2 regions of the Microbacterium istanbulense genome follow, and region 1 is predicted to be linked to the other one. Evidence: predicted binding sites of a transcription regulator. Region 1 holds the regulator's gene; the other holds the start of a gene.
What was found. Region 1 encodes LexA, which represses DNA repair genes until DNA is damaged. Its sites were predicted from a motif close to TCGAACANNTGTTCGA; they were not measured.
Positions count from the first base shown of each region.

Region 1 (11,991 bases):
GCCTGGTCGTTCGTGCGCGACGACCAGCCGCTGGGCGAAACCGCCAACCAGGTCGCGCTGGCCCTGCGCGACGAGATCGCCGACCTCGAGGCGGCGGGCATCCAGATCATCCAGGTCGACGAGCCGGCGCTGCGCGAGCTGCTGCCACTGAAGCAGGCCGACCAGCCCGCGTACCTCGACTGGTCGGTGCGCTCGTTCCGTCTCGCCACGGGCGGCGCGGCGTCGGCCACGCAGGTGCACACCCACCTGTGCTACTCGGAGTTCGGTGTCGTGATCGACGCGATCCGCGGCCTGGATGCCGATGTCACCTCGATCGAGGCCGCGCGCAGCCGCATGGAGGTCGTCGCCGACATCGCCGCTGCCGGCGGTTTCGACCACGGCATCGGTCCCGGTGTCTACGACATCCACTCGCCGCGCGTGCCGAGCACCGCCGAGGTCGAGTCGCTGCTGCGTCGCGCCGTCGAGGAGCTGCCCCTGCGCCAGGTGTGGGTCAACCCGGACTGCGGTCTGAAGACCCGCGGCTACGACGAGACCGTCGCGTCGCTGGCGAACATCGTCGAGGCGACCCGTCGCGTGCGTGAGGACATCACCGTTTCAGCCTGATCTCCTGAGACGACACAGGCCCCTCCTGGATCCGATCCAGGAGGGGCCTGTGTCGTTGGAGAGTGTCAGACGGCGCGGAGCACGGCGACGACCTTGCCGAGCACGGTGGCGTCATCGCCGAGGATCGGCTCGAACGCGGAGTTCCGGGGGAGCAGCCAGGTGTGACCGTCGCGGCGTCGGAACGTCTTCACGGTCGCCTCACCATCGAGCATCGCGGCGACGATCTCGCCGTTCTCGGCGTTGTTCTGCGAGCGCACGACCACCCAGTCCCCATCGCAGATCGCGGCATCGATCATCGACTCGCCCGACACCTTCAGCATGAACAGGTCGCCCTTGCCGACGAGCTGACGGGGGAGTGGGAAGATCTCCTCCACCTGCTGCTCGGCGGTGATCGGCACCCCTGCGGCGATCTGGCCCACCAGCGGCACGAGGGCGGCATCGCCGACGGCAGGTGCGCTGTCGGCCGGGTTCTCGGTGCTGAACCCGGGCAGATCGATGAGCACCTCCATCGCGCGCGTCTTGCCGGGGTCACGGCGCAGGTAGCCACTGAGCTCGAGCTGACCGAGCTGGTGGGTCACGCTCGAGAGCGACTTCAGGCCGACGGCATCACCGATCTCGCGCATGCTCGGCGGGTAGCCGTGCTGCGCGATCGAGGTCTGGATGACCTCGAGGATCGCCATCTGCTTGGGGCTCAGGTTCTTGCGCCGGCGGGTGCGCGGCGCCTCGGATGCCGGGGGCGTGGTGTCGCTCATCGTTGCTCCTTCGTGCGCTGTCACGGTCGCCCGGTTCGAATGTCGGTGGTCCGTGGTGGGGTGTCGATATCGAAACGGTATCCGAGAATCCGCGAGATTCGGAAGATCTGTTCGAGCGTGTCGGGCATTTTTCGGATGAGAGTTCGAAGAATTCTTGACAGATGTTCGATATCGAAGATACATTCGGAACGTAGCTTCGCATCCGCCGCTCCCGGCCGAGGGGCGGATGCGAAAGCTGCACCACTCAGCAGAGGAGCACGCCATGAGCAGCATCAGCATCGCGACCCCCGTCGGACCGCAGACCCGTCTTCGGCTCACCACGCGTGGTCGCCGAGTGCTCGTCGCCCTCGCCGCCGCACCTCTTGCCGTCGGCATCGGCTTCTCCGTCCTCGCCGGGGGGTCGGCCCTCGCCTCGGGTGAGCAGTCCGCTCCGGTCGAGTTCCAGACAGTCACGGTCATGCCTGGCGACACGCTGTGGTCCCTCGCGATGTCGATCGCCCCCGCCGCGGACCCGCGCGATGTCGTCGACGACATCATTCGCCTCAACAACCTCGACGGTGGCACCATCCAGGCCGGCAGTGAACTGGCCATCCCCGTGGCCTACGCCGACTGAGCGCTCGACCCGTCGCACGACGTCATCGTCATCCGTGCGGGTTCTACGATGGGGAGGGTGACCTCTCTGGATGACTTGCCCCTCCGCGACGATCTTCGCGGGCTCACTCCGTACGGCGCACCCCAGGCCCCGCTGCCGGTCGCGCTCAACGTCAACGAGAACACGCATCCCGTTCCCGAAGAGGTCGCCGGGCAGATCGCCGACGAGATCTCGCGCGCGCTACGTGAGATCAACCGGTACCCCGACCGCGAGTTCACGGAACTGCGCGAGGGCTTCGCCGACTATCTCGGCCACGGACTCGACGCCTCCCAGATCTGGGCGGGCAACGGTTCCAACGAGGTGCTGCAGCACATCCTGCAGGCGTTCGGCGGCCCGGGCCGCACCGCCTTCGGCTTCGCGCCCACGTATTCGATGTACCCGCTGCTCGCGCAGGGCACCGGCGCGAGCTGGAAGGCCGGTCATCGAGAGGCCGACTATACGATCACGCCCGACGACGCCGCCGCTCAGGTCGAAGCCGCGGATCCCGATGTGATCATGCTCTGCACTCCGAACAACCCCACGGGCACACCGATGGGTCTGGACGTCATCGAGGCCGTGTACGAGGCATCCCGCGGTGTGGTCATCGTCGATGAGGCCTACCAGGAGTTCGCCCCGCACGACGCGCCGTCGGCGCTCACGCTGTTGGAGGGCCGGCCGCGCCTGGCTGTATCGCGCACCATGAGCAAGGCCTTCGCCTTCGCCGGCGCCCGCGTCGGGTATCTCGCCGCCGACCCCGCGTTCATCGATGCGCTCCGACTGGTGCGGCTGCCGTACCACCTCAGCGCTCTGACACAGGCGGCGGCGATGGCCGCCCTGCGGCACGCGCCAACCATGCTGCGGATGGTCGATGAGATCGTCGAGCAGCGTGATCGCATCTCCGCGACCCTCGAGGCGCTGGACTACACGCCTCACGAATCCTGGGCGAACTTCGTGCTCTTCGGCGGTGTCGCCGACCCGAAGGCCGTATGGCAGGGCCTGTACGACAAGGGTGTACTCATCCGCGACGTCGGCATTCCCGGACACCTGCGCGTGAGCGCGGGCACCGAGTCCGAGACCACGGCGTTCCTCGAAGCGCTCGCGTCTCTGGGAGACGCCCCGTCGGTAGGATCGAAGGCATGAGCGCCACCCCCGCACCGCGCACGGCGAGCCGCACGCGCAGCACCTCTGAGTCGACCGTCGAGCTCGAGCTGAACCTCGACGGCACCGGCCGTAGCAGCATCGACACTTCGGTGCCGTTCTTCGACCACATGCTCACCGCGTTCGCGAAGCACTCGCTGACGGATCTCACCGTGCGGGCATCCGGCGACACCGACATCGATGCGCACCACACCGTCGAAGACATCTCGATCGTGCTCGGTCAGGCCATTCGTGACGCCCTCGGCGACAAGGCGGGCATCTCTCGCTACGGCGACGCGCTCGTCCCCCTCGACGAAGCCCTGGCCCAGGCCGTCGTCGACATCTCTGGTCGTCCGTTCCTCGTGCACGAGGGTGAGCCGGCCGGCTTCGAGATGCACCTGATCGGCGGCCACTTCACCGGTTCCCTCGTGCGCCACGTCTTCGAGGCCATCTCGTTCAACGCCGGTCTCACCGTGCACGTGCGTGTGCTCGGCGGGCGCGACCCGCACCACATCGCCGAGGCCGAGTTCAAGGCGTTCGCGCGGGCATTCCGTCAGGCCAAGGCACTCGACCCGCTCGTCGACGGCATCCCGTCCACCAAGGGCGCGCTGTGAGCAGGACGCCCCGCGTCGCGGTCTTCGACTACGAGTCCGGCAACGTCCACTCCGCAGTGAAGGCGCTGGCCGCCGCCGGCGCCGATGTCGAGCTCACCTGTGACCGCACGCGCGCGTTGGAGGCCGACGGATTGCTGGTGCCCGGCGTCGGCGCTTTCGCTGCCGTGCGCCAGGCGCTGCACGATCACGGCGGCGACGACATCATCGATCGTCGACTCGCCGGTGGGCGGCCGGTGCTGGGCATCTGCGTGGGCATGCAGGTCATGTTCGAGCTCGGGGTCGAGCGTGGGCAGCGCACCGAAGGGTTGGGGGAGTGGCCCGGAGCGGTCACCGAGCTCGACGCCCCGGTGCTGCCGCACATGGGCTGGAACACGGTCGAGCCGGATGCCGCCAGCGTGCTCTTCCGCGGCATCGAGCAGGAGCGCTTCTACTTCGTGCACTCCTTCGCCGCCAAGACCTGGGATCTCGAGGTCACCCCGCCGTTCCCCGAGCCCGCGCTGACCTGGGCGACGCACGGCGACCGCTTCCTCGCCGCGGTCGAGAACGGCCCGCTCTCTGCCACGCAGTTCCACCCTGAGAAGTCGGGCGATGCGGGCATCCAGCTGCTGCGGAACTGGATCGGCACTCTCTGACTCGTGCTCCACGGTTTGAAGCCGGGCCGCACCCGGACTACTCTCATCTCTCGTGCCCGTCGGGCCCCATTTTCCCCCTCTCGCAAGGACGTCATGAACGACTTCGCACAGTCCCCCTCGCTGATTCTTCTGCCCGCCGTCGATGTCGCCGGCGGCAAGGCGGTGCGTCTCACCCAGGGTGAGGCCGGCACCGAGACGAGCTACGGTGACCCGCTGGACGCCGCCGGCGAGTGGGTCGATCAGGGTGCGCAGTGGATCCACCTCGTCGACCTCGACGCCGCTTTCGGGCGAGGATCGAACGCGGCCATCATCCGCAAGGTGATCAAGCAGTACCGCGGCGTGAACATCGAGGTCTCCGGCGGCATCCGCGACGACGCCAGCCTCGACGCCGCGCTCGAGTCGGGTGCCACGCGCATCAACCTCGGCACCGCCGCGCTGGAGAACCCGGAGTGGGCCGCCGATGTGATCTCCCGCTACGGCGAGGCCGTCGCTGTCGGACTCGACGTGCGCGGTACGACGCTCGCCGCCCGCGGCTGGACCCAGGAGGGCGGTGACCTCTGGGAGGTGCTCGACCGCCTGGAAGAGGCCGGCTGCAGCCGTTACGTCGTCACCGACGTCACCAAGGACGGCACGCTGCGCGGCCCGAACCTCGACCTGCTGCGCGAGATCACCTCGCGCACGCCGAAGCCGGTCATCGCCTCCGGTGGCGTCGCCACCCTCGATGACATCGCCGCGCTGCGCGAGCTGGTGCCGCTCGGCGTCGAGGGCGCCATCGTCGGCAAGGCGCTGTACGCCGGCGCGTTCACCCTGGCCGAGGCACTGGATGTCGCAGGCGACTGACGACTCCTGCGACCACGGCAACACCGGCGACTCTGCGGGGGTGCCGTGGGAGGGGCGGAGTTTTCAGGCCAACCCGCACGCCGCGGACGACGGCTCGGCCGATCCGGCCCTGCTCGCCGCTCTGCTGCGTTTTCGGGCGGGGGAGGGCAGCCAGGCCGAGGTCGTCGATGCCTTCCGTCCTGCTCGCGTGCTCGTTCCCCTCATTGCCGAGAAGGGTGAGGAGGGTGTGGCACCCAGCGGCCTCGCGGTCGACAAGACCCAGGAGCTCTCGATCGTGACGGTCGCTGCTCCCGACGGACGTCGCGTGCAGCCGGTGTTCTCGTCCGTCGACACCATGCGCCGATGGGACGCCAGCGCACGCCCGATCCCGGTCGAGGCGGTGCGCGTGGCTCTGGCCGCATCCAGCGAAGAGACCGACCTGATCGTGCTGGACCCGGCCTCCGAGACCGAGTTCGTCATCCGCCGGCCCGCCGTGTGGGCGATCGCGCAGGATCAGGCCTGGGAGCCGAGCTTTGTCTCGCCGGAAGTGTTCACGGCGCTGCAGCAGAGTGTCGCGCACGAACTCGCCGTGATCGACGTGCATGTGTCGGCAGGCGACCCCGATGCGCGCATGCGGGGGCCTGAGCTGATCGTGACGTTGGAGCTCATCGACGGCCTCGAGCGCGAAACCCTTGACGCGGTGCTCTCGCGCCTGGCGCAGCGCTGGGCCGCCGATGACCGGATGGCCGTGCTGGTCGACTCGTTGACGGTGAAACTCACCCGAGCCGTGTGAGCCGCCCCATCCGGCGCCGGGTCAGTTGACCGGGCCGGTCCACTTCTCGCCGGGGCCCTTGCCGATGGGGTCGGGAACGACGGATGCCTCACGGAAGGCCAGCTGCAGCGAACGCAGGCCGTCGCGCAGCGAACGTGCGTGCATGTCGCTGATCTCGGGGGCTCCCGCGGTGATGAGGCCGGCCAGGGCGTTGATGAGCTTGCGCGCCTCATCGAGGTCGAGCTGCGCATCGGGGTCGTCGGCGAGGCCGACCTTGACCGCGGCGGCGCTCATCAGGTGCACGGCGGTGGTCGTGATCACCTCGACGGCTCCCACATCAGCGATGTCTCGCGTGGCGGCTGAGGCCGCTTCTTCCTGCTGTGCCCAGCGCTCGTGGCGCTCGTCTGCGGCATCCGATCCCGGAATCGTCACTTCGTGGTGCTTTCTGATAGACTTCTGCGGGCTCCGAGGCGTCATGCCTCGGTACGAAAGAGGATTTGATTCCCACCCGCGCTTGCCGTTCCAGGCTACCGGGTATTGCGCTCCGCCGGACTCGTGCCGGTTGTCCGGGTTTCCCGGAGGAAAGGGTGCAGAGCCGGCGTCTGAATGTGCCGGTGGGTGGGGGACTCCGATTTCGCTCGGGATGCAGACAGCATCCCGATGGCCGAAACCCACGTCTAAGGAGTCCGCATCAGCGATCCCCGCACCAATGAGCGCATCCGCGTCCCCGAGGTCCGCCTCGTCGGCCCCGCGGGTGAGCAGATCGGCGTCGTCGCCATCCAGGTGGCGCTCCGTCTCGCGCAGGAAGCCGACCTCGATCTCGTCGAGGTGGCCCCGAACTCGAAGCCTCCCGTGGTCAAGATCATGGACTACGGCAAGTTCAAGTACGAGGCTGCGCAGAAGGCGAAGGAAGCACGCCGCAACCAGGCGAACACCATCCTCAAAGAGGTGCGTTTCCGCCTGAAGATCGAGGCGCACGACTACACGACCAAGCTCAAGCGTGCCGAGGGCTTCCTCAAGGCCGGCGACAAGGTCAAGGCGATGATCCTCTTCCGCGGTCGCGAGCAGTCGCGTCCCGAGCAGGGCGTGCGCCTGCTGCGCAAGTTCGCCGAAGACGTCGCCGAGTTCGGCACCGTCGAGTCGAACCCCACGATCGACGGCCGCAACATGGTGATGGTCGTCGCCCCCGTGAAGAACAAGTCCGAGGCGAAGGCCGAGCAGAACGCCGCCCGTGCGGCGAACAAGCAGGCCGCGCGCGAGGCGAAGTCCGGGGCTGCCCCGGACGACGCGGAGTGATCCGCCCCTAGTCTCCCGCTCCGTGCGGGTACCCCACCGTCGCCCTCCGGGCGCGCCATACGAAGGAAGAGAAGATGCCGAAGCAGAAGACCCACTCGGGTGCCAAGAAGCGCTTCAAGATCACCGGCAGCGGCAAGCTGAAGAAGCAGCAGGCCGGCATGCGCCACAACCTCGAGCACAAGTCGAGCCGGCGGACCCGTCGTCTGAACCAGGACCAGGTGCTGTCGAAGAACGACACCAAGGTCGCCAAGAAGCTCCTCGGCCGCTGAGCGCCCGAACGCACGAATAGGAAGTCAAGAAAATGGCAAGAGTCAAGCGGGCCGTCAACGCCCACAAGAAGCGTCGGGTCATCCTCGAGCGGGCCTCCGGCTACCGCGGTCAGCGTTCGCGCCTGTACCGCAAGGCCAAGGAACAGGTCATCCACTCGCTGGTCTACTCGTACAACGACCGTCGCAAGCGCAAGGGTGACTTCCGTCGCCTGTGGATCCAGCGCATCAACGCCGCTGCCCGCCAGAACGGCATCACCTACAACCGCTTCATCCAGGGCCTCGGCCTCGCGGGTGTGCAGGTCGACCGTCGCATGCTGGCCGAGCTGGCCGTGACCGACTCGGCTGCGTTCGCGAGCCTCGTCGAGACCGCCAAGAAGGCGCTGCCTGCCGACGTCAACGCACCGAAGTCGGCTGCCTGATTTCACGCTGCACAACGGGCGTCTCCCTTCGGGGAGGCGCCCGTTCTCGTGTGTGCGGCACCTTTAGAATGGGAACGTGCTGGAGAACCCCCGTTCCCCCCGAGTCCGTGCCGTCGCCAAGCTGACAAAGCGCAGCGCACGCACCGAGACCGGGCTGTTCCTGCTCGAAGGTCCGCAGGCGGTGCGCGAGGCGCTCGCCTACCGCCCCGACGCGGTGATCGAGCTGTTCGCAACACCCACCAGCTGGGATAAGCACGCCGATCTCCATGCGGTTGCGGCGGATGCCGGCGTCGACGTCGAGTTCGTCACCGAGCAGGTTCTCAGCGCCATGGCTGACACGGTCACGCCCCAGGGGTTGGTCGCGGTCGCCCGACAGACCCCGGCCTCGGTGCGCGAGATCTTCTCGGCCGCTCCGCGCCTCATCGCCATCTGCGAAGAGGTCCGCGATCCCGGCAACCTCGGCACGATCATCCGCGCTGCCGATGCCGCAGGCGCCGATGCCGTGGTGCTGACCGGCCGCACAGTCGACCCGTTCAATCCGAAGGTCGTCCGGTCCACGACCGGCTCGCTGTTCCATCTTCCGATCTCGGTCGGGGGAGACCTCGCTGACGTTGTCGAGCGTGCCCACGCGGCAGGGCTCGAGGTCGTCGCGGCGGACGTGAAGGGTGAGGACCTGCTCTCGGCGCGCGCGTCGGGCGTGCTGACGCGGCCCACCGCGTGGCTGTTCGGCAATGAGGCCCGTGGTCTCACCGATGAGGCACTCGGGCTCGCCGACAGCGCGCTGAAAGTGCCGATCTTCGGCCGCGCGGAGTCGCTGAATCTCGCCACCGCGGCAAGCGTCTGCCTGTACGAGAGCGCGTTCGCGCAGCGTGCGCAGGGCTGACCGAGCGGTCGGCTTTTCGGTCACGAAACGGTAACCACGGGGTCGCTCGCTCCCGCTCGTGGGGATCGGCTCCTAGTGTGGAGCGCATGGCAGAGAGCACTGACGCCCTGGTCGTGGTCGATCACGTCGAGAAGCACTACGGCGACTTCCACGCCCTGAAGGACATCAATCTCGAGGTCCGAAAAGGTGAGGTCGTGGTGGTCATCGGCCCCTCCGGCTCGGGCAAGTCGACGTTGTGCCGCACGATCAACCGCCTCGAGACGATCACCAGCGGAGCCATCCGGATCGACGGCAAAGAGTTGCCCGCCGAGGGCAAGGGCCTCGCGGATCTGCGTGCCGAGGTCGGCATGGTGTTCCAGTCGTTCAACCTCTTCGCCCACCTCACGATCCTCGAGAACGTCACCCTCGGCCCGATCAAGGTGCGGGGGCTCAAGAAGGCGGATGCCGATAAGGAAGCCATGGCGCTGCTCGAGCGCGTGGGCGTCGCCCAGCAGGCATCCAAGCTTCCCGCTCAGCTCTCGGGCGGACAGCAGCAGCGTGTCGCGATCGCGCGTGCGCTGGCGATGCACCCGAAGGTGATGCTCTTCGATGAGCCCACCAGCGCACTCGACCCCGAGATGATCAACGAGGTCCTCGACGTGATGGTCGAGCTGGCACAAGAGGGCATGACGATGATCGTCGTCACCCACGAGATGGGCTTCGCGCGCAAGGCCGCCAACCGGGTCGTCTTCATGGCCGATGGCCAGATCGTCGAAGAGGCGACCCCAGAGGAGTTCTTCACGAACCCGCAGAGCGACCGCGCCAAGGACTTCCTCTCGAAGCTGCTCACCCACTGATACCCGTTCCGATACCCGACCCGGACCCACACCACCGATACACAGCACTGAAGGAGACAGACATGCGACGCACACGGATTCTGGCCGGCCTCGGCATCGCGGCGGTTGCCGCGCTGGCACTGACCGCCTGCAATAGCGGCAGCCCCTCGAGCCCCGGCGGCAGCACCGATGGCGACACCGGCGAGGACTCCACCTGGTTCGAGGTCGCCTCGGACGTCTCCCTCGACGGCAGCCCCACCTATGACCGCATGGTCGAGCGTGACGGTGTCATCGTCGGTGTCAAGGAGGACCAGCCGGGTCTGGGCTACCTCGACGCCACGACCGGTGAGCGCACCGGCTTCGACGTCGACATCGCCCGCTGGATCGCCGCTTCGCTCGGCTTCGACGAGGACCAGATCGAGTTCAAGCCGATCGCCTCGGCGAACCGCGAGCAGGCGATCGTGAACGGCGACATCGACTACTACGTCGGCACCTACTCGATCAACGACAAGCGCAAGGAGCAGATCGACTTCGCCGGCCCGTACTTCATCACCGGACAGGGTCTGCTCGTGGCCGCCGACGCCGAAGAGGCCGACGCGCTCGAGGACTTCAACGGCAAGACGGTCTGCTCGGCGACGGGTTCCACGCCGATCCAGAACATCAAGGCGAACTTCCCCGACATCGACACGCAGGAGTACGACCTGTACTCCGCCTGCGTGCAGGACCTGCTTGACGGCAAGGTCGACGCGGTCACCACCGACCAGGCCATCCTGATCGGCTACGCCGCGCTGTACCCGGACGAGGTCAAGGTCACCGGCGGCCTGTTCACCGAGGAGCGCTACGGCGTCGGCCTGGAGAAGGGCGATGACGTGCTGCGTGCGCACATCAACGACCTGTTCACCGAGGGCGGCGACATCTGGCAGGCCATCTTCGACAAGAACCTCGGGTCTTCGGGCATCGAGGTCGACCAGCCCGCGGTCGACGCGTACTGATCACTCATCACCGGGGCGGCTCTGACCACAGGGTCGCCCCGGTCCCAGTCTGAGAAGGGGAGGGCGGCGTGGACGTCATCTTCGGGAACCTCGACCTGTGGGGCGAGGCCATCGCGAACACACTGATGGTGTTCTTCATCGGCGGCATCATCGCCCTGGTGCTCGGCTTCATCGTCGGCGCGATGCGTGTCTCACCGGTCCCCATCGCCCGCGGCGTGGGCACGGCCTACGTGAACATCATCCGCAACACTCCGCTGACTCTCGTCTTCTTCTTCTTCGTCTTCGGGTACCCGCAGCTCGGGCTCCCGGAGCTGTCGAACACGGTCCTCGGCATCCTGGCCATCGGCATCTACACCGCGACCTACGTCGCCGAGGTGCTGCGCGCCGGCATCAACACGGTGCCCGTCGGTCAGGCTGAGGCGGCCCGCGCGATCGGCCTGCCGTTCGGCCAGGTGATGAGCCTGGTGATCCTGCCGCAGGCATTCCGCTCGGTGGTCCCGCCGATGATGAGCGTGTTCATCGCCCTGCTGAAGAACACCACCGTCGCCGCCGGGTTCTCGATCGCCGAGCTGGCGGCCCTGCGCGCCACCATCAATGACGCCCCCGACCGACCGGGCAACCCGATGGAAGTGCTGCTCTGGGTGGCGCTCGTGTTCGTCGTGCTGGTCTTCATCATGAGCGCGATCCAGCGCTATCTCGAGAACCGTTGGAGGATCGCACGATGAGCTCCGTACTCTACGACGTCCCCGGTCCCCGGGCGATCGCCCGCAACCGCATTCTCGCCGTCGTGACGGTGCTGGTCGTGCTCGCCGTGATCGGTTTCGTGATCTACCGCATGGTGGTCACCGGACAGTTCTCGGCCTCCAAGTGGTACGTCTTCTCGTTCTCGAACGTGTGGATGGGCATCCTCAAGGCACTGGGCAATACGCTCGCGGCGTTCGCTCTCGCGGCGGTGCTCAGCCTGATCCTCGGTTTCGCGCTGGCCATCGGTCGCCTCTCCGACCACGCCTGGGTGCGCGTGCCCGTCACCGCGATCACCGAGCTGTTCCGCGCCGTCCCGGTGCTGGTGTTCATGATGCTGCTGTACTACGGCCTGCCCGTGATCGGCGTGCGTATGGAACCGTACTGGGCTGTCGTGCTCGCACTCATGGCCTACAACGGCTCCGTGCTCGCCGAAGTGCTCCGCGCCGGCGTCGAGTCGCTGCCGAAGGGGCAGAAGGAGGCCGGTTACGCGATCGGTCTGCGCAAGAGCGGCGTGATGCGACTGATCCTGCTGCCGCAGGCGATCCGAGCCATGCTGCCCGTGATCGTCGCTCAGCTCGTGGTGACCTTGAAGGACACCGCGCTCGGCTTCATC
Region 1 is NZ_JBBDGN010000013.1:58,579-70,569, forward strand. It holds gene metE (5-methyltetrahydropteroyltriglutamate--homocysteine S-methyltransferase) at 1-603, shown strand, start outside; gene lexA (transcriptional repressor LexA) at 669-1,355, opposite strand; gene WDU93_RS12650 (LysM peptidoglycan-binding domain-containing protein) at 1,618-1,968, shown strand; gene WDU93_RS12655 (histidinol-phosphate transaminase) at 2,017-3,126, shown strand; gene hisB (imidazoleglycerol-phosphate dehydratase HisB) at 3,123-3,737, shown strand; gene hisH (imidazole glycerol phosphate synthase subunit HisH) at 3,734-4,369, shown strand; gene priA (bifunctional 1-(5-phosphoribosyl)-5-((5-phosphoribosylamino)methylideneamino)imidazole-4-carboxamide isomerase/phosphoribosylanthranilate isomerase PriA) at 4,463-5,209, shown strand; gene WDU93_RS12675 (SseB family protein) at 5,193-5,981, shown strand; gene WDU93_RS12680 (DUF1844 domain-containing protein) at 6,003-6,386, opposite strand; gene infC (translation initiation factor IF-3) at 6,651-7,256, shown strand; gene rpmI (50S ribosomal protein L35) at 7,331-7,525, shown strand; gene rplT (50S ribosomal protein L20) at 7,558-7,944, shown strand; gene WDU93_RS12700 (TrmH family RNA methyltransferase) at 8,021-8,827, shown strand; gene WDU93_RS12705 (amino acid ABC transporter ATP-binding protein) at 8,914-9,663, shown strand; gene WDU93_RS12710 (glutamate ABC transporter substrate-binding protein) at 9,726-10,634, shown strand; gene WDU93_RS12715 (amino acid ABC transporter permease) at 10,703-11,359, shown strand; gene WDU93_RS12720 (amino acid ABC transporter permease) at 11,356-11,991, shown strand, end outside.

Region 2 (11,991 bases), on a different contig from region 1:
GGCCGGTTGGTCGGGATGGGCACGACGCCGAGCTTGTAGGTCGACATGAACTCGGCCGCCTCGGTCTCGGCGGTACCGGTCATGCCGGCGAGCTTGTCGTAGAGGCGGAAGTAGTTCTGCAGCGTGACGGTGGCGAGGGTCTGGTTCTCGGCCTTGACCGGCACGCCCTCCTTGGCCTCGATGGCCTGGTGGATGCCCTCGTTGTAGCGGCGGCCGACGAGGATGCGGCCGGTGTGCTCGTCGACGATCATGACCTCGTCGTTCATGACGACGTAGTCGGTGTCCTTCTTGAACAGCGCGAGCGCCTTGATCGAGTTGTTCAGGAACGAGATGAGCGGGGTGTTGGCCGACTCGTAGAGATTGTCGATGCCGAGGTAGTCCTCGACCTTCTCGATACCGGGCTCGAGCACGCCGACGGTGCGCTTCTTCTCGTCGACTTCGTAGTCTTCGCCGGCCTCGAGGGTGCGGGCGATCTTCGCGAACTCGGCGAACCAGCGGTTGGCCTCGCCCGACGACGGGCCGGAGATGATGAGCGGGGTACGGGCCTCGTCGATGAGGATCGAGTCGACCTCGTCGACGATCGCGAAGAAGTGCTCGCGCTGGACGAGGTCTTCCTTGCGCCAGGCCATGTTGTCGCGCAGGTAGTCGAAGCCGAACTCGTTGTTGGTGCCGTAGGTGATGTCGGCGGCGTACTGCTCGCGGCGCACCGCGGGGGTCTGCCCCGAGACGATGATGCCGGTGGTCATACCGAGGGCGCGGTAGACGCGGCCCATGAGCTCGGCCTGATAGCTGGCGAGGAAGTCGTTCACGGTGATGACGTGCACGCCCTTGCCGGCGATCGCGTTGAGGTAGGCAGGGAAGGTGGCGACGAGAGTCTTGCCCTCACCGGTCTTCATCTCGGCGATGTTGCCGAGGTGCAGGGCAGCGCCGCCCATGATCTGCACGTCGTAGGCGCGCATGTTCAGGGTGCGCTTGGCGGCCTCGCGGACGGCGGCGAAGGCCTCGGGCATGAGCTGGTCGAGCGTCTCGCCCTTCTCGTAGCGGGCCCGTAGTTCGGCGGTCTCGTTGCGCAGCTCGTCGTCGGTGAGCTTCTCGAAGTCGGACTCGAGCTCGCCGACGGCCTTGACGATCTGCTTCAACCGGCGCAGCACGCGACCTTCGCCTGCGCGCAGGAGCTTCTCGAGAGGGTTCGCCACGGATGTCTCCTTGGTTTCGGGTGCCGGCGTTGTTCCGCGCCGGGCATATGGTGCCATGTTACCGGCCCGTGACCTGCGCAGAACCTACGAGCCGACGTGCGCCGCGACGCCCAGGGCGAACACGACACGCCGCACGGTCGTTGTATGGGTGGTGTTTTCCGAGTACGCATATACCGAGAAACCCGATACCCGCAACGCACGGAGCGCCGATGTCAGTTCGCCAGAGTCTGCTGGCCATCCTCGACCAGGGGCCGTGTTACGGCTACCAGCTGCGGGCGGAGTTCGACCGGCGGACCGGGTCGACCTGGCCACTGAATGTCGGTCAGATCTACAACACCCTCGAACGGCTCGAACGCGACGGCCTGGTCGCCAAGGGCGAGGTGGATGCCGCCGGGCATGTCTACTACCAGATCACGGATGCCGGTCGCGACGACGTGCGGGCCTGGCTGGCCGCCCCGGTGGAGCGCGCGACGGGCACGCGGGATGAGCTGACGATCAAGCTGGCACTGGCGGCGACGCTGCCCGGCGCAGACGTCGCTGCGATCGTGCATGACCAGCGTGTGGCATCGCGCGCGGCCCTGGAGCGGCTGCGCAAGGAGCAGGATGCCGCGCCCGCGGCGGAGACCGCCGCGGCGCAGCCGGGGGCGCAGCCAGACGGCGGAGCGCTCGCTCGCCGGCTCGTCACGGAGGCCATGGCCCTGCAGATGGAGGCCGAGCTGCGCTGGCTGGATCAGGTGGAAACAGCCCTGGGTGGCCACGCGCCGCACGCGCTGGCCCTGCACATCAGCGCAGACAAGCCGCGCCGGGGTCGTCCACCACGGCTTCCCGACGCCGGGAGCGGCGTCACAGAGCCGGCCATGCCACTCCTTCGCGGCTAGCTCACGCCTTCTCGGCTAGCTCACGCCTTCTCGGCTAGCCGACCGCAACCGCCGCCATGTCAAGGTCGAACCGCGCACGACCACCCAGACGCGGTGTGCGCTCCGGATCGACATGTGGCGGCGGAATGAACCACACGCGGGCGGCGACGCCGCACCCGTCAATCCGAATCTCCCAGCCATTGTCGTGAATCCGGTGATGGCACGTCTCACATAGCAGAATGCCGTTGCGCAGGTCGGTCCGACCTGTGTCACGCTGCCACCAGTCGATGTGATGGACCTTCGTCATCTCCGGAGGCAGCGCGCACATCGCGCACCCGCCGTCACGCTCGGTCAGCGCCAGCTTCTGGGAGCGGCTGAACAGCCGACGTCGGCGCCCCCAGTCGAGCACCTCACCCTCGCCACCCATCACCCAGGGAATCACACCGCCGTCTGCGGCCATCCGCCGCACCGCGGAGATACTCACCGGCTGATCGGTGCCATCGATCCTCGCGACGCCGTCACCTGCACACAGGTCGTCGAGGCCGACACGCACGATCACGGTCGCCCCGGCCAGCGGCAGCTCGTCGCCCTGGCGCTCCAGCGCCTGCGCGCAGATCAGACTCAGAGCGTCCGCCTGCAGTTGCTCGACCGAGCGGCGATCAGCATCTACGGCATCCGGCTCCACCGCAGCCGTCCGCGCGGCGAACGCCGCCGTCACGTACCCGCGAACGGCCGCCTTCACCGGGGCGGCCGTGGCCGCATCGGCCACCAGCTCGAGATGGAACAGGCCGTCGCGCTCCCACATCCGGGTAGAGCGCTTCGCGCGCAACTCCTCTTCGCGCGGAGGCATCCCATCGGGGTCCAGCCAGGCCTCTGCGCGCTGCAGCAACCGCCGCATGTCGTCCACCGCGAGCCCCGGAGCCTGGCGCACCAGCAACCGCTCCCCCTCGGCGATCCGCACGGCTCCCGCCGCGACGCGCACCCGCTCCAACATCGCGACGATCAGGGCAGCGACCTGCGCACTCACCGTTCCTGCCGCGAGCGCGGCCTGCACAGCCGGATACCGCGAGGGCAACCGATCGCCGATGAGGTTGGTGCGTGCCGCCGTCGCCTCCCCCACCTTCACCAGGCGCAGGGCATCTCCCGTCGACCCGCCGGTCGTCGCCGCGATCAGTTTCGCGGGCGTGCGAAAACCCTGCTCCTTCGCCAGCGACCCGGGGCCGAGCTCCGGCCGTGACTCGTGCGCAATGCCCGCCGCGACCTCAGCATGCACGGCATCGACCCGCCGCTGGAGCACCCCGATCGCAGCATTCACGGCCACCAGCTGTGCCCGCGACAGCTCGGTCGCATCGGCCGCCGCGCCCCACGCCGCATCGAGCGAGGCAACGGCCTCGCGAAGCGGGGAGAGGTGGTTCGTCATGCATCCATCATCTCAGCGACCACCGACATTATCGAAGATATCTTTCGTCTTTTTGTTCTAGATATCGGCATTCCGGCATCCTCCGTTCACCCAGGGCGAAGTCGACACTCGGCATCCTTTCGACCCACGCCCGTAGGATCGATCCATGGCCGGATTCTGGGGCAAGCGCAAACGTGAACAAGAAGCTCAGGATGCACAAGACGCCGATCTCGCGCGTCGCGCACAGCAGGCGCTCGTCGCCGCCGACGAACGCATCCGCACCACCACTGACGAGCTCGCCTTCGCCCAGGCCGAGCTCGGCGACGTTCTGACCTCCGATCTCAAGGCTGCGCTGGACGCGGTGCGCACGCACCTGCAGGAGGCCTTCCACCTGCACCAGCTCAACCACGACGAGATCCCCGACACGGCAGAGGAGCTACGCACCCGCAACGCGCGGATCATCCAGCTGTGCGACTGGGCGGAAGACCTGCTCGACGAGAAGACGTCCGCGCTCGCCGAGACCGTCGCGAAGGTGCGTCGCGCGCCGGAGATCATCGCGCAGCTGCGCACCGAGGCGGAGGCGCTCAGCGCACGCCTCCCCCAGGCCCGTGCCACCATCGAACGGCTGTCGACCCGGTACGCCGAATCGGCCATGCACCGGATCGCGTCATCGGCCGACGAGGCCGCGCAACTCATCTCCTTCGCCACGCATGGCGCCGACGTCTCCGAGCGCCGCCGCGCGGCGAAGCAGAACGCCGAGGCGAACCTCGCGCTGGAGACCGCAACCGAGGCCACGCGGCGCGCGAGCGCGATGCTCGACGCCGTGGAGGACTTCGAGATCGAGGCGCTGCGCGCCGAATCGACTCTGGCCGACGTCGTCGCCGACTCGCGCGGCGATATCGTCGCGGCTCGCAACGCCCCGCAGACCCCCGAGGTACAGGCCGCCACGGTGAAACTCGAAGCAGCGCTCTCCGCGCTCGCCCCGACCGGGTCGATCAACGATCCGTTCACCGAACTCTCCTCGCTGCGCGGCGCGAACACCGCCCTCGACGATGCGATCGCCAAGGCCCGTTATCGCCTGGAGAACCCGCTCCCTTCGCTGCAGCAGGTGCAGCACGCGCTCGACGATGCCGACCGGCAGCTGGGTGTCGCGCGTGGCCTGATCGCCGGGCACCGCGGTTGGATCGGCGCCGATGCGCGCACGCGTCTGGCCGAGGCCGAGCGCCTGCGCGTCGACGTTCCCGCGCTGCTTCCGGCCGAAGACACGCGTGAAGAAGCACTGGCCGGCGCCCGCCGTGTGGCACAGCTAGCCTCCGAGGCGCTGCAGCTCGCCCAGCGCGACATCGACTCCTCGCGTCCCCGCGACGACGGCTGGGGTGGTGGCGGCGGCTGGGGCGGTGGACGCCGCGGAGGTGGCGGAGGCGACATCGTGCAGGGTGTGCTCGGCGGCCTCGTGATCGGCAGCATCCTGGACGGCATCTTCGACTGACGCCGATCGCCACAGGCATCCGCAGACAACGAAAGGCCGGCCCCGAGAATTCTCGGGGCCGGCCTTTCGTCAGGTCAGGACGCCAGTTCCTCCTCAACCGGCGGGGCCTGGGTGGTCAGTGAGATGACGCCGTAGTCCCAGCCCTTGCGCCGGTACACGACGCTCGGGTGGTCGCTGCGGGCGTCGACGAAGAGGAAGAAGTCGTGTCCGACGAGTTCCATCCGGTCGACGGCCTCTTCGACGGTCATCCATTCGGCATCGAAGTTCTTCGTGCGGATGACGACGGGCGAATAGACATCTTCCTCAGCGTCGACCTGCACGGGCACCGACCCGGTCGCGACGGCCCGCAGCACATCGACCGATGCCGGCTGCACGTCGATTCCTTCGAGCGAGCCGCTGCCCTTCTCGAAGTGCGCACCGCGCGGGTGGTTGCGCCCATCGATGCGCTTCTCCTTGGCCCGGCGCAACTGCTCGGCGAGCTTGTCGATGGCGAGATCGAAGGCGGTGAACTTGTCTGCGTCGATCGCCTCCGCCCGCACCACCGGCCCCTTGCCGAGGAGCGTGAGCTCGACGGTCTCATCAGGAACACGGCCGTTGCGGTAGGCGCGATGAGTGACCTTGATCTCGAGTCGCTGTGCCCGCGGGGCGAGCGTCGCAATGCGAGCGATCTTCTCCTCGACAACCGTACGGAACCGATCGGAGATGCTCACTCCGACGCCGACGATGCTCGTTTCCATCACTGCCTCCTTGTCCCGGTCCGCCCGGCCAAGGGCGGACCGTGGTCGCCTTGTGAACCCCTACGCTAGTCGCCCCTCCCCCTGTTGTCACCATCCATTTCTGCCGTGTCGCGAGAGGTTCGATCGAGCCGCGGAGTGGCGGCGAGCGCGACCGCGCCACGCACCCGATGACCGGCCGCAGACAGCGCCCTGGCCGCCTCATCGATCGTCGCCCCGGTGGTCACGACGTCATCGACGATCACGACGTCCTGCCCTCCCCGAGGGGCGGATGCACGCATGCTCCCGGCCACGTTCCGGGTTCGCTGTGCGCGTCCGAGTCCGCGCTGGTCACCGACGGTGCGCACGCTGCGCAGCAGTCGCTCCGGCCTCGCCCCTGCGCGGCGGATGAGGAGTTCTGGCACTCGGTACCCGCGTCGCCGGAAGGAGACGCGACCGGTGGGCACCGGCACCAGGAGGGCAGGTTCGTGTGCCGCGAGAAGGTCACGCAGCGCCAGCCCGAGCGGCCGGGCGAGCAGGGTCATGCCGTCTTCTTTCACCCGCCGGATGCAGCGCGCAGGCACCCCCTCGTACCGCAAGGCCGCACGCACCGGGATACCGCCGGGCGTGCGCGTTCCCACGGGATGCGGGCGCAGCTGCAGGCGGCAGCGCTCGCACAGCAGCGTGCCTCCCCTCGCGCACCCTGGGCACTCTGCGGCGAGCAGAAACGCAAGCACCTCCGCACCGAGGTCACGCCAATCGTCGGCATCCATCCCTCGAGCATCCCCGACCGGCACCCGGCGCGGGCGCCGAGCGCCGGAGCCTGTGGACAACTCGGTCGGCTGCGTGCGGTGAGGAGGACGATCAGAGTCCGGCGTGCGTGCCGAGCACCAGGATGCCGTCGACACCCTCCTGCCACGACGAGCCGCGCTGGGCGTAGACGACGCCGTCGTCACCGAGCACACGCACCCAGGCCATCGCCTTCGCCCCCGCGATGGACTGCGCCCGCGGTGGGGCCGCGACGAAGGATGCGGGGCCGCCCACCTGCTGCGTGATCACGAGGGCGTCCTCGCCACCGGTGAGCACCATGACCGCGTCGGGGCCGAGCCAGGCGAGACCTTGGGCGGGAGCGGCGACGCGGCCGATCTCGTGCACCTCCCCGAACCCCGTGGGTGCCCCGTTGTCATCGCGCAGCACGGCGGCCACCACGATGCGACGTTGACCGCCGACGGTGACGATGGCGGCGATCCTGGTGCCGTCGGCAGCGATGCGCTGGTGACTGATCGCCGAGGCATCCGGCCACGCCTGAGCGATGCGTTCGCTCTCCACCTGGGGTGTCCAGGCGAGTACAGCCTGCGGGTCGTCGCGGGGAACCGTCCAGGTGTAGCCGAACGGGTCCATGGTGGGGGCGATGAGCCCGGGACGGGCGTCGAGTTCGACGCGTTCACCCTCACTCACGCCGAACACGGCTCCGTTACCCAGACGCGCGGCCGCGCGCGTGCCGTCGGCCGCGACATCGATGTCCAGGATCGGATCGGTGATCTTCGCGATCTCGGCCGTAATGCCGGGAAGCGGCACGACCTCGTCGCCCACAGCGCTGCCGAACGCCTCGTCGGTGAGGACGAGCACACTGGGTTCGGGGGCGGCCTGATCGACCTCGACCAATCCCGCCTCGAGCGGAGCGCCGTCGACCGTGAAGCGCACCTGGGTGATGCCGAGCTCCGACAGGCTCGCCTCTAGTTGTGTGCGCATGCGGGCAAGCGTCACCGGCTGCACGGCCAGCGCGGCGCGGCCCAGCGCGACCTCGGCGACCTGTGAGGCATCCACCGGCACCGAGTCACGGGCCAGCTCCACATCGCCACTGAAGGCGGTGCGCACGGCTGGCGCCAGCCAGCCGCTGGGGTCGCCACCGATCACCGCCCTGGTGATCGACGTGGCCATCGAGCCCAGTCGCGGAAACCAACGCGCATCAGGCACCAGGCGTGACCAGGTGGAGTCGAAGTACTGCAGCACATGCTGGTCGTAGACCTGCGCGAAGCTTTCCTGGTCGAGCACGATCCCGTCCGGGGCATCGTCGATGCGCCACTGCTCGTCTTCACCGAGCACCAGACGGAACGCGCTCTTTGCTGTGCCTGGCGCCGGCGTGTACGCCCCGGCTTCGTCGAGGCCGGCGACCTGGTCGAGTGTCACCGAGACGTCGGCGGCACTGCCGACCTCTTCGGTACTCGGTTCTTCGGCGGTGAACTGCCGAGAGGAGAGCGAGGCGTCAATGGTCACACCGGTGTCCGGATGCCACTCGCTCGCGAACTCCGGCGTCAGAAACTGCCGGGCCGTGCTCCAGCTCTCGGTCGGCGTGACACCGGCCTCGAGGAACCCGACGACAATCTCTTCCGGCGAGGCCCCGGGCGCGGGGCCCGAGGCCTCGAGGTTGGGGTCGAACTCGGAGAGTTCGTCATCGAGCGCGAGACCGACATTCACCGGGCCACTGGTGGGCAGACCGGTACAACCGACGACGACGAGCCCCGCCGCCACGACGGCGATGGCCCTGCCCAGTCGCGACTTCCTCATCACCGCGGACCCCCCAGATCGTCGATCGGATCGGTCAGCTCGTCGAGCCGCACGATCGTGGTGATCGGCATCGTCGCCGTACCCAGGTCCGTCAATGTCTCCTGCGGCTCGAGGGGCACGGGGCTCGGACCGGAGAGACCCTCGGCCGAACGCGGAATGGTCAGCACGAAATTCGTGCCGACCCCCAGTTCCGACCACACCTCGAGCGCACCGCCGTGCAGCTTGGCGTCACCGAGTGCGATCGAGAGGCCGAGGCCCGTGCCGCCGATCGTGCGCTTGCGCGACGGGTCGGCCCGCCAGAAGCGGTCGAACACCCGCTCAGCATCCTCGGGGCGCATGCCGAGCCCGAAGTCACGAACTCCGGCAGCCACCGCGTGCTGGTTGCTGTCGACCGTCACCACGATGGGGCGGCCCTCACCGTGCTCGATCGCGTTGCCGACGAGGTTGCGCAGCACCCGACGCACCCGACGCGGATCCATATCGACGGGCGAATACCCGCCGGGCGCCACGAGGCGCAGCTCGGTGCCGTGGGTGTCGGCGAGCGGACGCATCTGCTCCACGATCTCTTCCGCGAGCTGGGCGAGGCTCGTCGCCTCTTCTTCCAGCTGTACCGAGCCGGCGTCGTACCTGCTGATCTCCAGCAGGTCGGCGAGCAGGGTCTCGAAACGCTGCACCTGCGTGTGCAGCAGTTCGGCCGTGCGGGCCGTGGTGGGGTCGAAGTCCTCGCGCTGATCGTTGATCATCTCGGCGGCCAGCCGGATCGTCGTCAGCGGCGTGCGCAGCTCGTGAGAGACATCCGAGACAAACCGCTGCTGCACCAGTGACAGTTCGCCGAGCTCCTTGATCTGCGACTCGATGCTGTCGGCCATCGCGTTGAACGACCGGCCCAGGGTCGCCATCTCGTCTTCGCCACGCACCGGCAGACGCACCTCGAGGTCGCCAGCCGCCAGACGTGCGCTCGTCTCTGCCGCTTCGATGATCGGCGTCGACACCGCGCGGAGCACGAGCCAGGAGATCGCCGCGACAATCGCGACCAGGCTGATGCCAGCGACCCACAAGGTGCTCTGCACGAACAGCAGGGTGTTGTCGGCGTCGATCAGGTCGTAGGCGATGTACAGCTCATAGACACCGATCTCCGGCACTCGCAGCTGCTGTCCGACGACGATGCCGGGCGCACTAGAACCGTCCGCCTGCGGGATGGGGATGGACTGCCAGGCCTGCCGGTCGTCAAGGTCGGTCACCCGGGCCCGCAGCGCATCGCTGAGCTGATCGGCGGAGAGGTTGTTGGTGAAGCCGCTGGGGGCCAACGCACCCTGATTGATGTCGGAGGGGAACGCCGCGACCATCGTCGACGACGACGACCGGCCGATCTCCTCCTGCACGTCGCGCCACAGCGCGAGCATGGCCCCGCGGTCATCGCCCACCTCGCCGGAGTCGAGGATGCGCTGCGCCTGAAGCGTGGCACGCCAGGCATTGTCGAGCGCCTCGTCCTTGCGCGACTCGAACAGGTCGTTCTGGATCACGAGGGCCGTGATCACACAGGCGATGAAGATCGCGAAGGAGGTCAGGGCGAGGGTGACCGCGACCGCCCGGAAGCGCATCGAGTGGCGCCACAGACCGACCAGGCTCGTCGGCCAGGATCGCATGTCGCGCCACAGCGCTGCCTGCTGGGGCGTCGAAGTCGTCCCCGTCATCGGAGGCTCCTAGCTGACGCTCCCGGCGCGATAGCCGACGCCGCGCACCGTCATCACGATCTTCGGGTTGTCGGGATCGAGCTCGACCTTGGCCCGCAGGCGCTGCACGTGCACGTTCACCAGTCTGGTGTCGGCCTTGTAGTGGTAACCCCAGACCTGCTCGAGCAGCATCTCGCGCGAGAACACCTGCTGCGGCTTGGATGCCAGCGCCACCAACAGCTGGAACTCCAGGGGCGTCAGCGCGATCGGAGCAGTGCCGCGACGCACCTCGTGCGCGTCGACGTCGATCACGAGGTCGCCGATGCGGAGCACTTCGCTGGCCGTCTGCGGCGCAGGGCGCAGCCGGGTGCGGATGCGGGCGACGAGCTCTTTGGGATTGAACGGCTTGACCATGTAGTCGTCGGCACCGACCTCCAGTCCGCGCACGACATCGGCGGTGTCGCTGCGAGCGGTGAGCATGATGATCGGGATGCCGGACTCAGCCCGGATCCGGGTGCAGATCTCGATGCCGTCCATGCCGGGAAGCATGAGGTCAAGCAAGACCAGGTCAGGACGAGTGGTGCGCCATTCCTCGACGGCTCGCGCGCCGTCGGCGCAGAACGACACGTCGAATCCCTCGGTCCGCAGCACGATGCCGATCATCTCGGCAAGTGCTGTGTCGTCATCGACCACGAGGATGCGTGAGGTCATTTCCGCCCAGCCTCATCTTTCTTCACGGGTGCGCTGCCGAATCCCCCCGAGCCGACAACCTTTCTCAGCCTACTCAATAAACGTGCTGCTCCGGCGTTGCCTGCGGCGGGCCGCGTCAGGGGCGTGTGGCACGATGGGAGCGCACACGGAGGGAGGGCGCGTGAGCGGCCAGACTTGGACACCAGCCCCGAAGCGGGGCGCGATCCCGCTGCATCCGATGACCTTCGGCATGCTGCTGGGTAAGGCGTTCGCGGCCCTGCGTCACAACCCGAAGGTGCTGTTCGGTTTCGCGGTGACCGTGCAACTGGTCGTGGTCATCATCACGACCGCGATCATGACGACCGTCCTGTTGGCATCCGCACAGCGCCTGGAATCCGTGCCGGAGACGTCGCCCGACTACCCGACTATCGTTGCCGGCACCATCGCGCTGAACCTGATCATCGGTGTGGCCCTGGCCTTGGCATCCGTCGCCTTCACCGCCGTCGTGCAGGGCGTGGTGGCCGCTGATGTGTCCTTCGCCGCCGTCGGTCGCGCGGTCGGGCTGCGGGCACTGTGGAACCGGATGAAGCCGGCGTTCTGGCGCCTGTGGGTGTTCGCACTGCTGCAGGGGTTGGTGGTCGTCGCCGCGATCCTCCTCGCCTCAGGGATCATCTTCGGGCTCGCGGCGGGCGGGTTGATGGGAAGTGGCAGCACATCCGACGCGTTCGCGGCGGCTGGCGTGGTGATCCTCGCACTGCTCGGCGTGATCCTGGTGCTCACGCCGCTGGTGATCTGGCTGTCGACCAAGCTGCTGCTGGTGCCGTCGATCCTGGTGATCGAGCACGCGACACTGCGGACGGCGCTGGTGCGGTCGTGGCGGTTGACCCGTGGGCGCTTCTGGCCGGCGCTGGGCGTCATGTTCTTGATCGGCGCGATCATGGGGCTTGCCGCGCAGGTCGTCGGCGTGCCCGGCACGATCCTGAGCATGGTGCTCGTCGGCATATTCGCCCCCACCGGCGCCGTGGATGCGGTCAGCATGATCACGGTGCTGGCGCTGATGATCATTCCGCAGATTCTCGTCTTCGCCGTCCAGGCGATCACCCTGGTCGTGCAGGCAACGGGCGGTGCTCTCATCTATCTCGACTCCCGCATGCGGTACGAGGGGCTCGACCAGGCTCTGCTGTCGTATACCGAGCGCAGCTCCCTGGGTGTGAGCGATGAAGATCTCGGCGATCCGTACCGCGTCGATCCCGAACGAGCGGTCTCGAGTGCGCCACCGCCTCGCGCCGCGCCGGCCCCCGCCCCCGTCCCCGGGTATGGTGCTGCCCCCGGCTACGGCCCGCCTCCTGGCTACGGCGCCCCGGGTCCGTACGGTCCGGCAGGACAGTACGGCACGCCCGGCCCGC
Region 2 is NZ_JBBDGN010000003.1:149,515-161,505, reverse strand. It holds gene secA (preprotein translocase subunit SecA) at 1-1,196, opposite strand, end outside; gene WDU93_RS05455 (PadR family transcriptional regulator) at 1,406-2,074, shown strand; gene WDU93_RS05450 (HNH endonuclease signature motif containing protein) at 2,109-3,473, opposite strand; gene WDU93_RS05445 (coiled-coil domain-containing protein) at 3,619-4,941, shown strand; gene hpf (ribosome hibernation-promoting factor, HPF/YfiA family) at 5,016-5,678, opposite strand; gene WDU93_RS05435 (ComF family protein) at 5,744-6,427, opposite strand; gene WDU93_RS05430 (LpqB family beta-propeller domain-containing protein) at 6,519-8,222, opposite strand; gene mtrB (MtrAB system histidine kinase MtrB) at 8,222-9,916, opposite strand; gene mtrA (MtrAB system response regulator MtrA) at 9,926-10,606, opposite strand; gene WDU93_RS05415 (hypothetical protein) at 10,767-11,991, shown strand, end outside.
Region 2: the regulator LexA is predicted to act here: its motif matches at 3,505-3,520, upstream of WDU93_RS05450 (HNH endonuclease signature motif containing protein).